Regions from separate parts of the Comamonas sp. w2-DMI genome, predicted to be linked through region 2. Evidence: riboswitches for the same ligand, from Rfam matches in the RefSeq annotation. Region 2 holds a riboswitch; the other holds the start of a gene.
The links. A riboswitch is a leader RNA that binds a small molecule or an ion and turns the genes downstream of it on or off. The one in region 2 is predicted to bind cobalamin.

Region 1 (7,449 bases), on a different contig from region 2:
AAGCGAAGGCAGCTATCTTTTTGATGATTCTGTCCCGGGCGGCGGCAATTGCTGCAGGCATAGCAGTATCTGTCGGGCCGCCTCGTCGATGCGCGGGCCGGGCCGTACCATCACCTCGAAATCGGCATTGGGAATACGGCAGTAGCGATTGCCTTTCAGGGCCGGCAGGCGGCTCCAGCCCTGGCGTGCGGGAGGCGGCACCGGCATGTCGGCCATGGTGATGATCACGTCCGGATTGGCGCGCACCACGTACTCGGGGCTGAGCCTGGGATACATGGGCAGATCCCGCCCCGCAATATTGACCAGGCCCAGGCCTTGCAGGGTCTGCCCGATGAACGATGCCTCGCCCGCTGCGGCCATGCCGCTGTGCAGTTCGAAATAGACCTTTCGGCCCTGCCACTGGCGCGGCACCTGGCGTCGCAGCGCATCGATCCGGTCGCGGGTCTGCTGCCACAGCCTGGTGCCCCGGCCCGGCCGGCCCAGCAGCATGGCCAGGGTCTCCAGTTCCTGCGCCATGTCGTCATAGGTCTGGGCATTGAGCGTCAGCACCGGGATGCCCAGGCTTTCCAGCCGTTCGTCCACCTTGTGGTTGGGGCGTGCCAGCACCACGTCGGGGCGCAGCGCCACGATGCGCTCGATATCGGGGTCTCTCAAGCTGCCCACCTTGGGGATGGCGGCGGCCTGCTGCGGCCAGGTCGAATACCGGTCCACGCCCACCAGCGCATCGCAGCCGCCCAGCGCGCAGATGGCTTCGGTAAAAGACGGCTGCAGGGAAACGATGCGGCGTGCCGGCCCTGCCAGGGCGATGGCTTTCTGGCGGGCATCGACCAGCTCAATGGCCCCCTGCGCGGCGGCTTGAACGGGCTGCGCCAGCAGGGAAATGGCCGAGGTCAGTGCCAAGGCCTTGAGGTAGTCGCTCATGTCGCAGCCGCAAGCTCAGGAGAGAAGGGCCGGATTCTATGTCAGCAAGTCGGGACGGCAGCCGCCGGGCGGCCTGGCTTGCTGCCCTATACTGTGCGGCGCATTGCAGAACGCCGGCGGCTTTGTCCAGGACGGGCCGCTGTTTCGGCATGCATGCAACAGGTGCCCGGGCGATGCCCGGGTTCAACGGGAACAGGGTGCAAAGCCCTGGCTGCCCCCGCAACGGTAAGCAGAGAAAGCCGCTTCAGGGCGCCTTGCAACGCAAGGGCCGGCCACTGATGTCCCACGTGGCCCGGCGGGCGCGCGATGGCATCGGGAAGGCGAAGCGGCGGCTCCCAGCCATCTGCCAGCCCGGATACCGGCCTGTTGGGCGCCGCGTGGCATGTGCATAAGAGCATGCCCTGCGGCATTGCAACGACCGTCTGCGGGGCGCAGCGTGGCGGCAGCAGGCTTGGCGGCGGGACCCTGGCGGTGCCCGGTGCTGCAGCATGAGTCCGCCAGCCGCAGGCAGGCGGCCGACTCCATGGGCCATCTTGAATTGCTTCATCTTTCTGCCATACCCCTTGCCATGCCAAGGACCATGGTCCCTGCGGACGGCAGCGGCAGCCGTGTTGGATGCCCGGCGCGGGGATCCGGCTGCGCGGGGGGGGCGAATGCCATGACCTCCGGCGCGATGTCCGCATTCCGGCAGCAGCGCCGCCGGCTTGCCGGCTGGCTGGCGGCACTGCTGGCCTTGCTGCTGCTGTCGTTGGCGCTGTCCATCACGCTGGGGCCTGCGCATGTGGAACCTTGCAAGGCATGGCAGATCGCGCTGCATGAGCTGGGCTGGCGGCTGGGGCTCGATCTCGCTGCAGGGGACTGGAGCCCGGCGCAGTACCAGATCGTCTGGCGCATACGCCTGCCGCGCGTGCTGCTGGCTGCACTGGCCGGGGCGGGGCTGGCGCTGGTCGGCGTGGCCATGCAGGCCATGGTGCGCAATCCGCTGGCCGATCCGTATCTGCTGGGCGTTTCCTCGGGCGCTTCGGTCGGCGCCGTCACGGTGCTGGCCTTTGGTGCCCTGGCCTTTGCGGGCGAGCTGGCCCTGCCGCTGGGTGCCTTCGGCGGCGCACTGGCAGCCTGTGTGGCCGTCTACCTGCTGGCCCACGCAAGCGGGCGGATTCTGGCTTCGCGGCTGATCCTGGGCGGCGTGGCCATCGCCTACTGCCTGGGCGGGCTGACCAGCCTCATCGTGCTCACTGCCGGCCAGCGCGAACTGGCCGGCTCCGTGCTGAACTGGACGCTGGGCAGCCTGGCCGGCGCCCGCTGGGATGCACTGGGCCTGCCTGCCGCTCTGCTGCTGGCCGGCATTGCCTTGCTGCTGGGCCAGGCGCGCGCGCTCAATGCATTGCTGGCCGGCGAGGAAAGCGCGGCCACGCTGGGCGTGGACACCACACGCACGCGGCGCCGGCTGTTCCTGCTGGTTTCGCTGGTGACCGGCACCTTGGTGGCGGTGTGCGGTCCCATAGGCTTTGTCGGCCTGATGGTGCCGCATGCGGCGCGCATGCTGGTGGGCTCCGAGCACCGCCGCGTGCTGCCCGTGGCGGCGCTGGTCGGAGCGATCTTCCTGGTCTGGGTGGATGTGCTGTCGCGCATCGCCTTTGCGCCGGCGGAGGTTCCAGTGGGCGTCATCACCTCGCTGCTGGGCGGCCCTTTCTTCGTCTGGATGCTGTGCCGCCAGGGCGGCGGTGAAAGGCGGCCCGCATGACCGTGGAACTGCACACGCAGCGGCTGTGCTGGCAGGCGGCCGCCGCGCATATCGTGCGCGATGTCAGCCTGCATGTGGCCCCGGGGGAGTTCGTGGGGCTGCTGGGACCCAACGGCAGCGGCAAATCTACATTGCTGCGCATGGTCTACCGGGTGCTGCGCCCCGTCAGCGGCCAGGTGAGCGTGGACGGCCGCGACGTGTGGCAGGCCGGTGCGCGCGACAATGCCCGGGCCATGGCGGTGCTGGCGCAGGAAAACGGCTGCGAATTCGAGATGCGCGTGCGCGACGTGGTGCTCATGGGCCGCATACCGCACCAGTCGCCGTTTGCGCGCGACAGCGAGCAGGACCTGCATCTCGTGGACCAGGCGCTGCGGCGCATGAACGCCCTGGCGCTGGCCGAACGCCTGTTCTCCACTCTGTCGGGCGGGGAAAAACAGCGTGTGCTCATGGCCCGTGCCCTGGCCCAGCAAGCCCCGCTGCTGGTGCTGGACGAGCCCACCAACCATCTGGACGTGCGCCACCAGTTCGAGCTGTTGAACCTGATCCGCGGCCTGGGCCTGACCACGCTGGCCGCATTGCATGAGCTGCCGCTGGCCGCGCACTACTGCGACCGGCTGTACCTGCTCAAGGAGGGTGCCCTGGTGGCCCGGGGCACGCCGGCGCAGGTGCTGACGCCTGACACCATTGCCGAGGTCTATGGCGTGCGCGCCCTGGTGCAGCCCAGTCCACGCACCGGCAAGCCTCTGATCGAGTTCCTGCCCGACGAACTGCTGTGAACACGTGCCGCAGGCGGGACGGGTCCCTCAGTTGACCTGCATCTGGGCCGTGCGTGCCGCATCGCCCAGCCGCCTGTATTCGGACTGCGTCAACGCCTCGAAATCCTGCGCCGTGGAGCCCTTGGGCGTGAAGCCGGCCTGCACCAGCTTGTCCTTGACGGCCGGATCGCTCAGTGCCCGGTTGATGGCCGCATTGAGCCTGGCGACGATGGCAGGGTCCACCTTGGCCGGTCCGTAGACGCCGAACCAAGGATCGACCGCATAGCCCTTGAGGCCGCTTTCCGCGATGGTCGGCACATTGGGCAGCGAGGGGCTGCGCTCGCTGCCGGCCACTGCCAGGGCCTTGAGCTTGCCTGCCTGGATATGCGGCAGCGAGGCCGGCAGATTGTCGAACATGGCGGGCAGATGGCCGCCCAGCATGTCGGTGATTCCCGGTACGCTGCCCTTGTAGGGAACATGCGTCATGTCCAGCCCTGCCATCTGGGCAAACATCACGCCGGCCAGATGCATGCTGGTGCCGGCACCGGCCGTACCGTACTGCTGGCCCGGATGGGCCTTGATGTAGGCGATGAACTCCTGCACGTTGCCGGCGGGGAAATTCCTGCCGACCTCCAGCACGATGGTCGAGTAGCCCAGCATGGAAATGGCAGTGAAGTCCTTGCGCGGATCGAAGGCCATCGATTGGTAGATATGCGGGTTGAGTGCATTGGTGGAGATGGCTCCGAAGCCTATGGTGTAGCCGTCGGGCCTGGCCTTGGCCACGGCATCCATGCCGATGTTGCCGCCGGCGCCGGGCCGGTTCTCGATCACCACGGGCTGGCCCAGCGTGCGGGCCATGTGCTCGCCCACGACACGGGCCACCAGATCGGTCGTGCCGCCGGCCAGGTAGGGGACGACGAAGGTGATGGGTTTTTGCGGAAAGCCCGTTTCGGCATAAGCGCTTGCCATGCCGGCGAACGCACCCAGCGCGGCAAGGGAAGCAAGAATCTGGCGGCGGTGCATGAAGTCTCCTTGTGGATTCTGTGGAAGCGAGGGAAATCGTTGCCCGAAGCGTTGCCTGAAGCAGGGCCGGGCAGTGGCATGGCGTTTCTGCCACGCCTGCGAGCCGAGCAAGTTAATCGCCAGGCGCGCAGGGCGGCAGGCGGCCAATACCTACGTAGTCTTGCCTAATGGGCGGCCCGGCGGCGGGGGGCTTCATCTCAGCGCGGCGAATTCCTCTCTGAGCGCCCGGGTGCTGCGCTGGTAGGCGCGTGGCGGCAGGCCGCACCAGCGCTTGAAGGCGCGGGCAAACACGCGCTCCGATTCGTAGCCGCAATCCTCGGCGACCTGCGCCAGCGGCAGGCCCGATTCGAGCTGCTGTGCGGCATGCGCCATGCGCTGCTGCAGCAGGTAGGCCATGGGCGATTCGCCCACCAGCGTCTTGAATTTCTCGGCAAACCGCGAGCGCGACATGGCGGCTTCCCGCGCCAGGGCCTGCAGGCTCCATTCATGGCGGGGGCGGCCATGAATGGCAGCCATGGCCCTGGCAATCTGCACATCGGCCAGGCCGCGCACCCAGCCCTGCCCGTGCTGCTGCGTGGCGAAATGGTTGCTGAGCACATGGACCAGGACCAGTTCGCCCATGCGGGCTGCCGCGAGACGCCAGCCCGCACGTCGCGCCAGCGAGTCTTCTATCAGCGCCTGCAGCATGCTGCCCAGCATGGCCGGCGGGGCGGCCTGCGCGGCGGGTATGTGCAGCAGCGGCGGCAGCAGATTCAGTATGGTGTGCCGGCCGTGGGCCGATATCCACAGCAGTACCGAGTCGATGCGGGTCGCAGGCCCGCTGCCGCCGTGCTCGAAGGTCAGCGGATTCTCATCCTTGGGACCTTGCGCAAAGCGTTCGATCATGCGGGCGAACGGAACCGGAGCCAGCGCCAGGTCGGATGCGATCACGTGCGGGCTGCCCAGCGGCAGCAGCACCAGATCGCCGGGCATGACCTGCAGCGGCGCCTGGCCCTGCACCTGCAGCCAGTAGGGCTGCCCCTGGGCAATCCGGACCATCGCCCCGGGCACGCCTTCGGACGCCAGAGCCCAGGGTGCACGCAATGAAAAGCTGGCCGTCACCGCTCGTTCGGCCCGGCAGATGGCCAGCACGTCGCTCAAATGGTCGCTGCTTTGCTTCATGGGGGATCCGGGACGATTTGTGCCATTTTATGGATGCTTTGCGCTTCACGTGGAGATCAGCTTTGCCGACACTGGCGGGCACCGGGCCGGACTGCCTGCGCAGCCGGCCAGAGCAATCCATACCCATATCAAGGAGCGAGCATGGCCAAGACACGATTGAAAATAGGCATTGTGGGAGGCGGCATCGGCGGCCTAGCTGCAGCCAATGCGCTGCACCGCAGCGGGCACGAGGTGACGGTGTTCGAGCAGAGCCGGCAATACCTGCGCGTGGGTGCGGACATCAACCTGACGCCCAATGCCGTACGCGCCCTGGATGGACTGGGCGGAGGCATCCCGGCCGCGGTACGGGCTTCGGCTGCCCGCCCCACGCACCGCATCAGCCGCACCTGGGACAGCGGGGAGGAAACTTCGCGCCTGACCATGGGCGATGAGGCCGAGCGCCAATATGGTGCACCCCAGCTCACTATCCACCGCGCCGATCTGCTGGCGGCGCTGGCCGATGCCTTTCCCTCCGGGCAGGTCAAGTTCGCCAGGCGTGTAACCCGGATTGCCCAAGCCGACACCGGTGTTTCCGTTGAATTTGCCGACGGCACGCGGGCCGACGGGCTGGACGCGCTGATCGGGGCGGACGGGATCCACTCGGTGGTGCGCACGGCCTTGTTCGGCGCGGAAAGCCCGCGCTTTACCGGCGTGGTGGCATTTCGCACCGTGGTGCCCACCGAGCGCGTGCGCGATGTTCCCGATATCGGTGCCTTCACCAAGTGGTGGGGGCCGACTGCGGACAGCCAGATCGTGACCTTTCCGCTCAACCAGGGCCGCGATACCTTCATCTTTGCAACCACGGCGCAGGAGTCCTGGCACGAGGAGTCCTGGACCACCGAAGGCAGCGTGGCCGAGTTGCGCGGCTTCTATGCGGGCTTCCATCCCCATGCACGGGCCTTGCTCGATGCATGCGACAGCGTGCTCAAGACGGCTTTGTACGAGCGCGATCCGCTGCCGCGCTGGTCGCAAGGCCGGGTATCGCTGCTGGGCGATGCCAGCCACCCCATGATGCCCTTCATGGCCCAGGGGGCCGGCATGGCGATCGAGGATGCGGTGGTGCTGGCCCGCAATCTCGATGCCGCGCCAGGTGCCGACGGCGTGCCGCAAGCCTTGCAGAACTACGAGGCCATGCGCAAGCAGCGCACCAGCCAGATCCAGGTCGGCTCGCGGGGCAACAACTGGCTGCGTGCCGGAGGCAATGCCGACTGGGTCTATGGCTATGACGCCTGGAAGGTGGCCTTGACGGCCGAATCCTGAGCCTGCTCTTTCTGAGCGGCTGCATAGGGCCGCCATTTTTGCCGGTAGTCCCTCCGGGGCTGAGGATCCTGCCCCGGCGGCCTCCACGCGGCTCTCTGCGTTCCAGCGTGGTGGGCACCATCCGTGCCGCTGCAGCCCTTGCGGCAGGGCTTGCAGCAAGCGAGGCAAAGACCTGGAGACAGTGGTCAAAGTAGCCAAGACAGGCTTGCCTGAGCAGTGATTCGGGAGCATGGTTTGCGGGAACGCCAATTGCCGCAGCCGCCATACCTGGCCACTCGTTCGACGGCATCGGACGTGGACGGACTGCTGCATGCAGCAGGAAGGAGCCGAGCATGGTGTTTCGCGACCGAAGACATGCCGGGCAGGAGCTCGCCCAGGCTTTGATGGCCTTTGTCGACCGGCAGGACCTGCTGGTTCTGGCGCTGCCGCGCGGCGGCGTGCCGGTGGCCCTCGAGGTTGCCCGTGCCTTGCATGCCCCGCTGGACGTGATCGTGGCGCGCAAGCTCGGCGTGCCGGGTCACGCGGAGTACGCCATGGGAGCGCTGG
Region 2 (7,449 bases):
TTCGGTCCGCGGCATGGAGATTGATGATGAGGACGGCTGATTCATGTTGGCTACGGATTCTCAGGCCGCTGCGCCCAGCAGGCGCGCAACGGCACGCGGGCAGGATGCAAACCAGGCATGGAAATAGCTGGCTTGCACGCTGCCGTGCCGGTACAGGGCCTCGCCGCGGTCGGCCTGCACGGCGGCACCGGGCCGGCTGCTGCGCCCTGTCTGCTGCATTGCGGTTTCCAGGCGGCTGTAGTGGAAAGTATGCCCGCGCAGAACCCCGCCGGGCAGCTCCAGCTGCTGCATGCCCAGGCCCGCAAGGCGGCTTTGCATATGCACCTGCCCTGGCAGCAGGCCCCACAGGCGCTGGGTATGGCCCGCCGTGTCCGTCACGGATTCGCACAGGGCCAGCATGCCGCCGCACTCGGCCCACACCGGCCTGCCTGCACCGATATGCTGGGCCAGATCCGCGCGCAAGCCGGTGTTGGCCTGCAATGCAGGAGCATGCAACTCCGGGTAGCCGCCCGGCAGCCACAGCGCATCGCAGGACGGAAGCCTGTCGCCTGCCAGCGGCGAGAAAAATGCCAGGCGCGCGCCCATGGCGCGCAGGCAGTCCAGGTTGGCCGGGTAGATAAAGGCAAAGGCCGCATCGCGCGCCACCGCAATGGTGCGGCCCGCCAGCCAGGGCGCGATGGCCGGCGGCTGCTCCGCAGCCTGCGACGGCAAGGCAAGGTCGACCGCCCAGTCCTGCCAGCTGGCCTGCCCCGCATCGGCCTTCCATGGCCGCTGGCCCAGCGGAGTGCGGGCCAGGGCATCGGCTGCGGCGTCCAGGCGCTGCAGGGCGTCGCCCAGTTCGTGCGCGGCCACCAGCCCCAGATGGCGCTCCGGCAGCAAGGCCGCCTTTTTCTGCGGGCCTTCCAGGGTGATGCCCTCCAGAGCACCCTGCCAGGCCTGAGGGTCGCGCAGCCCTTGCCGCAGCAGATCGGCATGGTGGCTGCTGGCCACGCGGTTGGCCACCAGCCCGGCCCAGCGCAGGCCGGGCTGGTAGTGCTGCAGGCCGTAGGCCACGGCGCCGAAGGTGCGCGCCATGGCCGAGGCATCGACCACGGCCAGCACCGGCAGGCCCAGCAGGCGGGCCAGATCGGCCGCGCTGGGGCTGCCGTCGAACAGACCCATCACACCCTCCACCAGGATCAGGTCGGCCTCCTGCGCCGCCGCCTGCAGCCGCGCATGGATATCGGCCTCGCCTGTCATCCACAGATCGACCGAATGCACGGGCGCGCCGCTGGCCAGCTCGTGCCAGTAGGGGTCGAGAAAGTCCGGCCCGCACTTGAACACGCGCACCTTGCGGCCCTGGCGGCTGTGCAGCCGCGCCAGGGCCGCGGTCAGCGTGGTCTTGCCCTGGCCCGAGGCCGTGGAGGCGATCAGCAGCGCCGGGCATTGCCGCACGGCAGGCGTTGTTTGCATCATGGGCGCAGCACTCATCCGGTCTCTACCGCTTAGTTGGCCGGCATCCACTTCACGCCGACATAGCCGCTACGCCCTTCCGTGGCATAGGTACGCGCCAGCTCGTAGTGCTTGTCGGTGAGGTTGTTGATGCGCGCCACCAGGCTCCAGTCGCGGGTCAGCTGCTTTTGCGCGGTCAGATGCCACAGGGTGTAGCCGCCCAGCACGTTCCTGTTGGCCGCATCGTCAAAACGGCTGGCCGCGGCCTGCATCTGCGCGCCCAGCGTCCAGCCCATCACCATGGTGTCGGCGGACAGGCTGGCATAGCGCTTGGCGCGGCGCGCCAGTTGCTTGCCAGTGTCAAGATCGCGCGGATTCTGGAAATCGACCGAGGCCTGCAGGTTCACCTGGCCCATCCTGGTGGTGCCGGCCAGCGTGATGCCCTCGTAGCGCGCCCTGCCCACGTTGGCATAGCAGCCGCCGAAGGGGCTGCCGTCGTTGCCTACGCAGGTGCCGGTACCGCCCGCCCAGTTGATGAGGTTGGTCACATTGTTGCGGTAGACCGTGGCCGAGAAGCTGTCGCTGCCCTTGCCCCACTTCAGGCCCAGCTCCACGTTGCGGCCTTTTTCGGGTTGCAGCGCGGAGTCGCCATACATGCTGAAGCGCTGGTACAGCGTGGGTGCGCGGAAGGCCGTGCCGGCGGACGCCGTGGCACGCCAGTGGGGCAGGAACTCGTAGCCGTAGGCCGCGCTGCCCGTGGTGTGGCCGCCGAACTCGCTGTCGCGGTCATGGCGGGCGTTGAGCTGCAGCGTGTGCTTGCCGACATGCAGGCCATAGCCCAGCGACAGCGCGTTCTGGAAACGCGTGCGGTCGATATCGCCATTGACCAGCTTGTCCTCGCGGCGCTCCAATGCGGCCGTCAGCGTCTGGGCACCCAGCTTCCAGGTGTTCTGGAACAGGTAGTTGTGCAGGCGCGTGTCGGTCTTGTAAGGAGAGGGCCGGGTCTCGTAGTAGTCGCGCGATTGCGTGTATTGCAGCCGGGTGCTGTAGATATCGCTCCACTGGGCCTGCCAGTTCAGGCCCAGGGCCTGCATCTTGCTGATGCTGCGGTCGTCGGCCTTGCTGACGTCATAGCCGGAATTCATGTAGCTCTCCAGCGCCGTGGCCTCGATCCGCTGGCCCTGCGCGATCTGGTAGCCGATGCGGGCGTTGAAGGCGTTGTTGCGATAGCCGTCCGCATCCGGGTTGGCCGTGGCGATGGTGCGTGCGTTGAAGCCGTTGCTGCCGGCGTGCGATGCCCCCAGGCTGTAGTCCCAGCCGTTCTGGCCACCGCTGATGCCGGTCTGTGCCGTGACCGTGCCGCGGCTGCCCCAGCCCATGCCGATATAGGGCCTGGGCTTGCCCTCGCCTTTCCTGGTGAAGATCTGCACCACGCCGCCGATGGCATCCGAGCCGTACACCGCCGCCGCGGGGCCGCGCAGCACCTCGATGCGGTCGATGGCTTCGAGCGGAATGGCCTGCCACGAAGCGCCGCCCGTGGACTGGGAGTCGACGCGCACGCCGTCGACATAGACGGCCGTGAAGCGGTTGTCCGCGCCGCGCAGATAGAGGCTGGTGGAGGCGCCGGGGCCGCCGTTGCGCACCATCTGCACGCCCGGCAGGCGCGAGAGCACATCGGCCACGCCGGCCGCGCCGCTGGTTTCCATGGTCTCGCGGTCCACGATGGACATATCGGCCACCAGATCGGACAGGGGCTGCTCGATGCGGTTGGCCGTCACCACCGTCTCGGCCATGGAAGCCGTATCGGTCAGCGCCACCACCTGGGCACCCTGGGCCAAGACCGCGGGTGCAGCCAGGCAGGCCGCCGCAGCGGCCAGCAGGGAGGGACGGAAGAAAAAAGCAGCAGGGGCGCGCGCAGCCGGGGCCGCCTGTGCAGCGGTCGCGCACTCGGGCAAGGATTGCAGACTCATTGAAAGCAACAAATGGGAATACCCGTGCCAGCTTCCCCGCTGGCAAATAGGGAAAACAGATGCATGGCCGGGGCGGCTGGATGCATCCACGGTGTTGGCCGGTATCCGGGCTGGGCGAATCGTCCTTTTGCAGGCCTTCCCAGCGCCATGCGCCAGTGGCCGTGATGGAAAAGGGGACGGGCCGGCCGGTAGAGCCGGCTTTGCCATCCATTCGCTGACCGTTGCGGGGGCAGCGCAGGCACGGCGGGCCGCGTACCGCGGCCATCACCTCCCTGCTTCCCGTTGAACTGGAGCCGCAGAAAAGCAGCCCCGAGCACCAACAGCCGCGCATTGTAGCGAGGCGGGAGCGCCCTGCCCGTCAACGGTGTGACGAATATTTACGTTAAAAATGCCCTTTATCCAGATGGAACTTGCGCAGCGCGCTACGATTTTGGGAGAGCACGCACGAATAACCAAGTGCCGTGCTCTTGCACCTCGCACAGGTGCGCCACTCCTGCATCAATTGATCGGATACTTACCGACAGCAAGACCTACAATGGCAGAGTCTATGACCCACCAGTCCTCCCTCGATCTCATTGCGGAGCGCGTAGAGCGTTTGCTGGTTCGCCACGATGAACTGCAGCGCACCAACGCGCTGCTCACCGAACAAGTGGCCGCCCTGGCTCAGGAGCGCGATTCCCTGCGCTCGCGGCTGCAAGCGGCCCGCGCGCGCGTGGATGCGCTGATCGAACGCCTGCCCGCCAACCAGGGGGAGTGACGCCGTCACCTTCCCCACTCCCAATCGCCACAGACACCGCCACCAACGCCCATGAAGCAGATTGAAGTGCAGATCCTGCAGCAAAGCTATGTGCTGACCTGCCCCGATGGCCAAGAAGAGCGCGTGCTGGAAGCCGTGCGCCGCGTGGATGAAGCCATGACCCGCATCCGCGACAGCGGCAAGGTGCGCTCGCGCGAGCGCGTCGCCGTCCTGGCCGCGCTCAACATGGCCTTCGATGTGCTGGACCGCGACATCCAGCATGCCCAGATGGCGGCTGCCCACGCGGAGATGCAGGCCATGGCCCAGGAAGAGCAGCCTGCACCGCAGGTGCCCGAGATCTCGCCCGAAGCCCTGGCCGAGCAACAGCGCCAGCAGGCGCTGGCCGAGCAGCTGGTGCTGCGCCTGGACCAGGCACTGGAAAGCGACGCCAAGCTGCTGTAGGCCTCGCGCGATGCAGTGACAAGCAGCCAGGGCGCCCAGGCAGACGCCCTGCCCGAACCGGCAGATTATCCGTTCATGTTTTGTGAAAAACTGAAAGCACTGCGGAAAAATGGGTGCAAAGCCGAGAAGCGGCCGGCACAGGCTTTAAAATAGGCATCGTCTGCAAGCCTGCCGGACTTTATATTTCCTTGAACCAATGCTCATTGAGCTCGGGCTTGGTACATTGCCTGGTGAGCGTGATCGTCTCGCGTCAGATGAACCCAACGTCAGGCTGCCCTTGCCCCCCTGAACCCCCGGTTCAGGATGACGGTCCGGTGGAATACTTGCAGACACCCATTCCAACCCGGTGTGCGAACGCACATCGGGTTTTTTCATGCATCTGCGCCACGGAGCGCTGTTGCGCTACTGACGCGACCCGGCCATTCCGGCGCCGTCGGCATTCGCGTCCATGGACAACTCCAGGGACTGGCTGTAGGCCACGGCCCCCACCCCCTGCTCATGCTGCGCCTTCAGGCGCTGCAGCAGTTGCTCGGGCGGCAGCGCCGGCGCGCACAGATAGCCCTGGAAATAGCTGCCCCGCATGTTGTAGATGGCCGCGCACTGCTCGCCGGTTTCCACCCCTTCGGCCACGACTTCCACGCCCAGCGCCTGGCCGATGCTGATGACGGCCGCGACGATGGCGCGATCTTCCTCATCCTCGGGCAGGCCGCGCACAAAGCTCTGGTCGACCTTGATCTTGGAGATAGGCAGCTTCTTGAGATAGGCCATGCTGGAGTAGCCCGTACCGAAGTCGTCGATCACCAGGCCCACGCCCAGTTCGGCGATCTGCCGCACGCGCAGCGCCATCTCCTGGGCATCGGTCAGCAGAATGCTCTCCGTCAGCTCCAGCTCCAGCCACTGGGCCGGCAGCGCGTTGCGCTGAAGGACCTGCAGCAGGCGCTCGACGAAGTCGGGCTGCCTGAATTCCAGCGCCGAGACATTGACCGAGACCTTGAGCGGCGTGCCCTGGAAGTACCAGCGCGCCGCCTCCTGCACCGATTGCTCGAGCACCCAGGCTCCCAGCGTCACGATATAGCCCGACTCCTCGGCCAGCGGAATGAAGACGGCCGGCGACACCACGCCGAATTCCGGGTCGGTCCAGCGCATCAGGGCTTCGGCCGCCACGATGCGGTCGGTCTCGATATGCACCTGCGGCTGGTAGTAGATCGCCATGTGACCCTTGTCCAGCGCCTGGCGCATGGCATGTTCCAGCTTCATGCGCGACAGCAGGCCTGCGCTCATCTGCGGCTGGTAGAAACTGAAATTGCCGCGCCCGCGCTCCTTGACCCGGTACATGGCGATATCTGCCTGGCGGATCAGCTCGTCCAGCGTCAGGCCGTCGGTGGGGAACTGCGCCACGCCGATGCTGCACTGCACGGAAAAGCCCAGGCCGTCCAGCATGAACGGCTGCTGCATCTCGCGCAGAATGCGCTCGGCCACGGCCGCGGCCCGCTCCGCGTCGCAGCCCTGCAGGCAAATCACGAACTCGTCGCCGCCCAGGCGGCACAGCATGTCCTCGGCCCGCATGAGGGCACTCAGGCGCTGGGCCACCAGCCTGAGCACGCGGTCGCCGAACTCGTGGCCCAGCGAATCGTTGATGATCTTGAAGCGGTCCAGGTCCACGAACAGGATGCTGAGCACCGAGCCCGTCATGCGGGCTTCGGCAATGGCAGCCTCGACACGCATGGACAGGGCCAGCCGGTTGGGCAGGTCGGTCAGCGGATCGCTATAGGCCAGTTGCTCGATGCGCTGCTGGTCCATGTACTGCTGCGTCATGTCGCGCATGAAGCCTATGCTCTGCACGATTTCGTCGCTCGCATCGCGCAGCGCCACCCATGACAGCCAGACGGCGCAGCGCCGGCCGTCGGCCAGCTTCAGCCACAGATTGCCTTCCCAGAAGCCGCCCTGCTCCCATCTGGCACGGGCCCATTCGCCCAGCGCTTCCACGGGCCCGGTGTCCGATTCGAACAATGCCGCCACGGTCTGGCCCTGTGCCTGCACGCCCTGCAGCAGGCGCACGCAGGCGGGATTGGTGCGCACGATCCGGTGGACGGCATCGGCAATGAAGATGCCGTCCAGGCTGGACTCGAACACGCGCGCCGCCAGCCGCAAGTCGGCCGCGGATTGCGCCGCATCGGTGATGTCCCTGAATGAATAGATGCGCCCGGTCGGCACGCCGCGGCACAGCTGGGGCACCGAGCGGCGCTCCACCACGGTGCCGTTGACCAGCTCCAGCACGTCGGAGGTTTCGATCATGGCCTGCTCGGGCGCCGTGATCAGGTTGCGGAACTCCGTCTCGCCATTGACGACCTGGGCCGTCATATGGGCCAGGATGGCTGCATCGTCGCCCTGGGTCAGAAAGGAGATCGGCAGCTGCCACAGGTCGGCAAAGCGGTGGTTGAAGGCCCGTATGCTGCCCTCCAGCGTGCAGACCAGCATGCCGTCCGCGGCGGATTCCAGCGTAGCGCGCAGTTCGGACAGCAGGCTTTCCAGCTCGGCTTCGTGCTGGGCCTGCTCGCGCCGGTCCAGCATGCTCAGCACCAGCACGCCATCGGCTTGCGCCGTCAGCGGCGAGACCTTCATCTCCACGGGAATCAGCTGGCCATCGGCCCGGCGTATCTGCGTAAGAAACGGCGCGCCGGCCTGCCAGTTGAGTGGATCGCTCCAGAATGCCTGCTGCAACGGCGTGCCTGCCAGCACCTGCACGGGCTGGCCTCGGATCTGGACGGCATCGAAGCCCGTCAGCGACTGGCTGGCCGCATTCGCATACACCACGGTGAGCTGCCGCGCATCCAGCAGCCACAAGGCTTC

Region 1: it holds a riboswitch for cobalamin, as region 2 does, so the genes downstream of both, V8Z74_RS21090 (FecCD family ABC transporter permease) here and V8Z74_RS05580 (TonB-dependent receptor domain-containing protein) in region 2, are expected to answer to the same signal.

What each region holds. Positions count from the first base shown of each region.
Region 1 is NZ_JBANEL010000025.1:617-8,065, forward strand. It holds gene V8Z74_RS21085 (ABC transporter substrate-binding protein) at 13-921, opposite strand; cobalamin riboswitch at 1,065-1,302, shown strand; gene V8Z74_RS21090 (FecCD family ABC transporter permease) at 1,580-2,665, shown strand; gene V8Z74_RS21095 (ABC transporter ATP-binding protein) at 2,662-3,441, shown strand; gene V8Z74_RS21100 (Bug family tripartite tricarboxylate transporter substrate binding protein) at 3,469-4,443, opposite strand; gene V8Z74_RS21105 (AraC family transcriptional regulator) at 4,636-5,604, opposite strand; gene V8Z74_RS21110 (FAD-dependent monooxygenase) at 5,746-6,903, shown strand; gene V8Z74_RS21115 (phosphoribosyltransferase) at 7,236-7,449, shown strand, end outside.
Region 2 is NZ_JBANEL010000003.1:229,683-237,131, reverse strand. It holds partial or broken gene V8Z74_RS05590 (bifunctional adenosylcobinamide kinase/adenosylcobinamide-phosphate guanylyltransferase) at 1-15, opposite strand, end outside; gene V8Z74_RS05585 (cobyrinic acid a,c-diamide synthase CobB) at 61-1,455, opposite strand; gene V8Z74_RS05580 (TonB-dependent receptor domain-containing protein) at 1,485-3,401, opposite strand; cobalamin riboswitch at 3,481-3,737, opposite strand; gene V8Z74_RS05575 (hypothetical protein) at 3,949-4,158, shown strand; gene V8Z74_RS05570 (cell division protein ZapA) at 4,210-4,599, shown strand; gene V8Z74_RS05565 (sensor domain-containing protein) at 5,002-7,449, opposite strand, start outside.